DNA from 2 places in the Mycobacterium saskatchewanense genome. Region 1 is predicted to be linked to the other one. Evidence: predicted binding sites of a transcription regulator. Region 1 holds the regulator's gene; the other holds the start of a gene.
The links. Region 1 encodes LexA, which represses DNA repair genes until DNA is damaged. Its sites were predicted from a motif close to CGAACANNTGTTCG; they were not measured.
Positions count from the first base shown of each region.

Region 1 (3,401 bases):
GATGCCGCTCGGGTGGGCAAGGACCAATTCGATGTGGCCGGGCCGCGGCACGCGGAGGTAGCCGGTCTCGGCGTGCAGGGGTTTGCCGTCGGCCACCGCCCGGGTCTTTTGCCCGTACGCCAGAAACGGCTTGCCGACGTGGGAGAAAACGACTTCTTCGAGATAGTCGAACGGCTGGATCGTCGGGTACTTGCCGGCTCCCCGACCGGTCCAGGTGCCCAGCAGGGGCGCCAACGACGCAAGGTCCGGATGCAAGTCGATGGGCATGCGAAAAACACTAGCCGCGCCGGGGCCGGAACCGGTCAGCTCGGGGTGGTTACCTTGCGCTGCTCGCGGAGCGCCTTGATCTCGCGCTCGAAGTCTTCCGCGGACGAGAAGGAGCGATACACCGACGCGAACCGCAGGTACGCCACCTCGTCCAGATCGCGCAGCGGCCCCAGGATCGCCAGGCCGACCTCGTGGCTGGGGATCTCCGGCGACCCCGCGGCGCGCACGGTGTCCTCGACCTGCTGGGCCAGCAGGTTCAGCGCGTCGTCGTCGACCTGGCGGCCTTGGCACGCCCGACGCACACCGCTGATGACCTTCTCCCGGCTGAAGGGCTCGGTGACCCCGCTGCGCTTGACCACGGCCAGCACGGCTGTCTCGACCGTGGTGAATCGGCGCCCACACTCTGGGCACGCCCGGCGCCGCCGAATGGCTTGGCCCTCATCGGTTTCGCGCGAGTCGATCACCCGAGAGTCGGGGTGGCGGCAGAAAGGACAGTGCATCACCGCTCCTTCGCCGCGCTGTCAACCGGATATCGCAGAACCCGAGCGTACCCGCGCCCGGCCATGCACGGCCAACGCAGCCGTACGCCGGGCACGGCTGTCGCGGTCGGGATCGAGGGGCGTTGGCGCGGACCAGGTTTGGTCGCGCGGGCGCAACGCCGTCAACCGACGGGCGCGATCAGGGTCTGACCCGCGACCAGCGTCGGTGAACCGAGGTCGTTGAGTTCACGGATGCGCTGCACTACCTGACGCTCCGGCGCGTCCGGCGCCACCCGGTGAGCGAGGTCCTCGAGGGACTCCCCGCCCTCGACACGCACGACGGCGAGCCGATCCGGCACATGCGCCGCCGCGGCCGGGGAGCTGCCGTTGAGCGCCTCGCCCACGTTGGCCACCAGGCCCAGCCACAGCGTGATCAGCCCGGCCACTACAGCCAGCCCGATGGTGGTCGCCAGCGTCACGGGCCGCCTGCGGTGAGGCGCGGCCGACACCCGGACGCCGGTGCCGTAATAGCTCGGCGGCGCGACCGCCGGCCTCGCCGGGCCGGGGCGGCGGGAGCGGGCCACCCCGTCCCGGCCGTAACGTTGGCCCTGCACCGGTCCGTTGACCGGGCGCCGCATGCTGCTGGTACGCGGCGAGAGTGTGTGGGTGATGGTCATCGCAAGTCCTCCGGTCAACTATGCCTCGCTCGTGTGTTCGACACTGTATCGCTTGTGTGTTCGATAACCGAACATGTGAGCGAAGCGTGTCGGACGAGCAGAACGCTAGATCACTCCACCGACAAGTTCGTCGGTCGCTATCACTGGCATGGAGTTGAGATACCCGGTACGCCGAAGAGTTACACCATTGTGATTCGCGTGCGTGCGGGTTGTTTTCCGGGGGTTTCCGGCACGACACGCCAGTCGAACACATGTTTGATTCTTCGTCGCGCGGCGGTTACCCTCAGTGCCATGAGCGACAGCAACGACACCTCGTCGGCGGCGCGGGGCGGCCGTGCGCCGTCTCTGGATTCAACGCTGACCGAACGTCAGCGCACCATTCTCAATGTCATTCGTGCGTCGGTGACCAGCCGCGGCTACCCGCCGAGCATCCGGGAAATCGGCGATGCGGTCGGCCTCACGTCGACCTCGTCGGTGGCCCACCAACTGCGGACGCTGGAACGCAAAGGCTATTTGCGCCGCGACCCGAATCGGCCGCGGGCGGTCGACGTCCGCGGCGCCGACGACGAGGTGGCGGCGCCGGCCACCGAAGTCGCCGGTTCCGACGCGCTGCCGGAACCGACGTTCGTCCCCGTCCTCGGGCGCATCGCGGCCGGCGGCCCGATCCTCGCCGAGGAAGCCGTCGAAGACGTCTTCCCGCTCCCGCGTGAGCTGGTCGGCGAGGGCACGCTGTTCCTGCTCAAGGTGGTCGGCGACTCGATGGTGGAGGCTGCGATCTGCGACGGCGACTGGGTGGTCGTGCGGCAGCAGCATGTCGCGGACAACGGCGACATCGTCGCGGCCATGCTCGACGGCGAGGCCACCGTCAAGACGTTCAGGCGCGCCGGCGGCCAAGTGTGGCTGATGCCGCACAATCCGGCCTTTGATCCCATTCCGGGCAACGACGCCACGGTGCTCGGCAAGGTCGTGACGGTGATTCGCAAGATCTGACTGACGGTCGACTCCTCTGCGCGGCGACCGTCAGTCGGCCTTGATGAACCCGTTGGCCCGCGCGACATCCTCGTTGGCCAACCAGATCTCGGCGAGCGTGTCGTGGTAGAGCGCGCTCCCCGGGGTGTAATACAGGCCGAAGCTGGCGTTGGCCTTGATCGGATACCCGTCGGGCACCTGGTAGGGGTCGTCCAGCGGTAGGTGGATCGTCGGTCGACCGGCGGGGACCGAGTTGGCTGCCACAATCGGCCAGGCGGCCGCATCGTCGTCGGCACCGTCGACCTCGATGGCCGCGTGCCGTCCGGTGGTCGGCTCCCCGGCCGGTCCGGCGTCGACCGGGTTGACGGCGCCGGAGACCTCGGCGTCGGGTGCGGCCGCCTCCGGCGTCACGAGATCGGTGTCGGCGTGCGGACCGGCGGCGTCCGGGTTTGCCCAGTCGCCCGCCTCGTCCACGTCGGCCGCGTGATCGTCCGCCAGGGCGACCTCGGTGTATTCGGCCGGCGGATAGCCGCCCTCGTCGGTGTCTGCGTCGGCATGCTCCGCGGCCTCGTCCTCCGCATAACCCGCCTCCGGGTAGCCGGCGCCGGGGTAGGCCTGGTCCAGATCGCCGTCCGACACGATCGGGATGGAGTCGGTGTCCACGGCATCGGGGTCCTCGGCCCCGAATTCGTTCTCGAAGTGGCCATATTCCGCCGCGTCCGGCGCACCGCCCTCGACCTCGGCTGCGCCGCCGCGTCGCCAGCTGACTCGCGGCGCCGGCTCGTGAATTTCCGGTGGGTGGACGTCGCCGGGCGGGTAATGCTCACCGGAGACGTCGGCCTCCTCGTGTCCCCAGCGCGGCTCAACGGCGGAGTCGTAGCCGACGTCCGCATCGCCCCCCGGCTGGTAGGGCGCAGCGCCGTGGGCGGCCCGGCGACGGCGCCACCCGAACGCGACCAGCACCGACAACGCGATCAGCACCAGCACCGGAACCGCCGCCAGCAGCCAC
Region 1 is NZ_AP022573.1:5,875,455-5,878,855, reverse strand. Features, by position in the region: gene G6N56_RS27660 (peroxynitrite isomerase) at 1-267, opposite strand, end outside; gene nrdR (transcriptional regulator NrdR) at 303-767, opposite strand; gene G6N56_RS27650 (LysM peptidoglycan-binding domain-containing protein) at 929-1,423, opposite strand; gene lexA (transcriptional repressor LexA) at 1,715-2,413, shown strand; gene G6N56_RS27640 (LGFP repeat-containing protein) at 2,444-3,401, opposite strand, start outside.

Region 2 (3,401 bases), 190 kb from region 1:
GGTTGCCGGGGGTCAGCAGGTCGACCATCAGGAAGCCGGCGATCAGGACGCCGACGCCCACCAGGAAATAGAGGACGACGGCGAGCACGCCCTGGGCGATGGTGCCGAAGTTGAAGGCTCCGAAATCCAGGGCTGCGAGGTTGAGCGCCAACATGGAGTTTTCCTTTCGAGGGTTACTTGATCCCCCCTGGACCGCCTGGGCTTCCCCCGCCGCCGCCGGCCGGGGATCCGGGGGTGAAACCCGGACCGAGGAAGACGAATCCGCCGTGGCTGTAGCGGGCGCCGAGGTCTTCGACGCGGATGCTGCACGGACGCGTGCCGTCGGGTTCGACGATGACGATGTCGCCGCTGTAGCGCAGGTACTGCCCGTCGCCGTTGGTGGCGCGCGCCGCGGGGGCCTGGTAGCGGGCGAGCGCGTCGGCTACTTGCGCCGGGGTCCCGGCGCATTCGTAGCGGGTGCCGTCGGCGTCGCGGGAGTACTCGCGATAGTGCGAGGCGATGTATGAGCCGATGTCTTTGTGCAGCAACAGGATTCCGGGTATCAGGAACGCGACGGCGGTGGCGGCCAGGCCGCCGGCGATCAGGAAGAGGCGGTTGCGCGTCACGGGCGCCACCGGCTCGCGGTGTGGACCACCATGCCTCCGGACGGCGCGGGGTAGAGGTGCCAGGTCTGCCACCGCCAGCCGGTGCCGTCGGGCTCGGCGGCCAGCGCGGTGAGGGCGGCGTCGTCGCCGGGGAAGGTGCCGCCCAGCCAGGTCGGCTCGCGGGCGCACCGGGTCCGCAGTTCGCGCGCGATGCGCCGGAAGGAGTCCTCGTCGTGCGTGTCGGTGCGCGATTCGAGGTGGTAGCCGGGGGCGTCGGTGCGCGCCGGCAGGCCGTCGGCCGCGGTGGGCGCGGTGCAGGTGACCTGCTCGGTGAAGCGGCCGCCGCCGTGCTCGACCGCGACGACGTGCGATGCGCCGAGGACCCCGAGCACCAGCGCCCCGCCGCCCGGATGGGCGAGCCGGCATGTCGCGAGCGGCGGCGGCGACGGGGCGTTCAGCGCCAGCCTCAGCGCCCGGCCGGACACGTCCGCCGGGGTCACGGCGAGCTGATGAAGTGGCACCGTCGGGGTCCTAGGGGGAGGCGGGTGCGGGATACACGGTGAGCTCGCCGGTCCGTACCGGCTTGCCCGTCGATATCTCCCACGGGGTGTCCGGGGCCCAGCGCTCGAAGGAGAGCAGCGCGCTCTGGTCGGCGTTGGCGCAGTCGAGAAACTCCATCTCCCCGCCCGCCGGCAGGCCCGTCGTGCCTTCGGTCGTGTACGAGGCGCGGCCACGTTCGGACTCGTGGAACGTCACGCCGTCGACGACGTAGCGGTCGCCGGGCTGCAGCGTCAGGTCCTTGCGGGTCACCCACATCACGAGCTCGAGGCGCCCGTCGTCCTCCTCCACGCTGAACCAGACCGGGTCATCGCCGCCCTCCAGCAGATGCTCCCACCACACGAACGGTCCCTCGCGGAACGTCACGGAGCCCCGCACCACATAGTCGACGCCGCCATAGCTGACGATGGCGCCCGGGCCGAGCTGCCGCGGACCGAATTGGGGTGGCGAGGCATCGAACGACAGCGGGTCCCGTCGCGCGCCCGCCGGCCCGGATGCTCGGGGCCGGCGCAGCGCCACCACGAGAACGACGACCGACGCGATGAACAACGCCGCGGCGATGACGACCAGCACTGTTCCCACGGACCAGCCTTCCGCCCCCCGGCTTGAGCAACGTGGGCTATAAGTTAACAGCTTTACGCCGACACACCGGTCGACTGACGAAGAATGGTCGGACCCAGCGGCTAGCCTATCGAACAGCTGTTCTACAGGCGGGAGCGGTAATGCGGGTGATGGGTGTCGACCCGGGGCTGACCCGGTGCGGCCTGTCCGTGGTCGAGAGCGGGCGGGGGCGCAGCGTGGTCGCGCTGGACGTCGACGTGGTGCGCACGCCGTCGGACGCGGCGCTGCCGATGCGGCTGCTGGCCATCAGCGACGCTGTCGAGCACTGGCTGGACACCCATCGGCCGGACGTGATCGCGATCGAGCGGGTGTTCTCCCAGCTGAACGTGACGACGGTGATGGGCACCGCGCAGGCCGGCGGGGTGATCGCGCTGGCCGCGGCCAGGCGCGGGCTGGACGTCTACTTTCACACCCCGACCGAGGTTAAGGCGGCGGTCACCGGCAACGGCACCGCCGACAAGGCGCAGGTCACCGCCATGGTCACCAAAATCCTTGCGCTGCAAGCCAAGCCGACACCTGCCGACGCCGCCGACGCGCTCGCGCTGGCGATCTGCCACTGCTGGCGGGCGCCGATGCTCGCGCGGCTGGCCCAGGCCGAGGCGCTGGCCGCGCGCCAGCGGCAGGCCTACAACGCGAAGCTCAAGGCGCAGCTGAAGGCGGCGCGATGATCGCCTCGGTGCGCGGTGAGGTGCTCGCGGTGGCGCTCGACCACGCGGTGATCGAGGCCGCCGGCGTGGGTTACCGCGTGAACGCCACCCCGTCGACCCTGGCGACGCTGCGCCAGGGCAGCGAGGCCGGGCTGATCACCGCGATGATCGTCCGCGAGGACTCCATGACGCTGTACGGGTTCGCCGACGCCGAGACCCGCGACCTGTTCCTGACGCTGATGTCGGTGTCGGGGGTGGGGCCGCGGCTGGCTATGGCGACGCTGGCCGTGCACGACGCCGCGGCGCTGCGCCAGGCGCTGCACGACGGCGACGTCGCCGCGCTGACCCGGGTCCCGGGCATCGGCAAGCGCGGCGCCGAGCGGATGGTGCTGGAGTTGCGCGACAAGATCGGCGCGCCGAGTGCTGGGGGAGTGCCGGCGAGCGCCGCGTCCAACGGCCACGCGGTGCGCGGTCCCGTGGTCGAGGCGCTGATCGGACTCGGGTTTCCGGCCAAGCAGGCCGAGGAGGCCACCGACAAGGTGCTGGCCGACGCGCAGGACGCGACGACGTCGGGCACGCTGCGGGCCGCCCTGTCGGTGCTGGGTAAGTCCCGATGAACCGCGATTTCGCGGACGAGCCGCCGGACCGGGAGGTCTCGCCCGCATTGACCGTCGGCGAGGGTGACATCGACGTCAGCCTGCGGCCGCGGTCGTTGCGCGAGTTCATCGGCCAGCCGCGGGTGCGCGAACAGCTGCAGCTGGTCATCGAGGGCGCCAAGAATCGGGGTGGAACGCCGGACCACATCCTGCTGTCCGGCCCGCCCGGGCTGGGCAAGACGTCGCTGGCCATGATCATCGCCGCCGAGCTGGGGTCCTCGTTGCGCGTCACGTCCGGTCCCGCCCTGGAGCGCGCCGGCGACCTGGCCGCGATGCTGTCGAACCTGGTCGAGCACGACGTGCTGTTCATCGACGAGATCCATCGCATCGCGCGG
Region 2 is NZ_AP022573.1:51,781-55,181, forward strand. Features, by position in the region: gene G6N56_RS00290 (DUF350 domain-containing protein) at 1-154, opposite strand, end outside; gene G6N56_RS00295 (DUF4247 domain-containing protein) at 174-605, opposite strand; gene G6N56_RS00300 (DUF2617 family protein) at 602-1,105, opposite strand; gene G6N56_RS00305 (DUF4178 domain-containing protein) at 1,116-1,724, opposite strand; gene ruvC (crossover junction endodeoxyribonuclease RuvC) at 1,865-2,431, shown strand; gene ruvA (Holliday junction branch migration protein RuvA) at 2,428-3,027, shown strand; gene ruvB (Holliday junction branch migration DNA helicase RuvB) at 3,024-3,401, shown strand, end outside.
Region 2: ruvC (crossover junction endodeoxyribonuclease RuvC) is a predicted target of LexA. The motif match lies at 1,835-1,848, and genes of this name have one in related genera.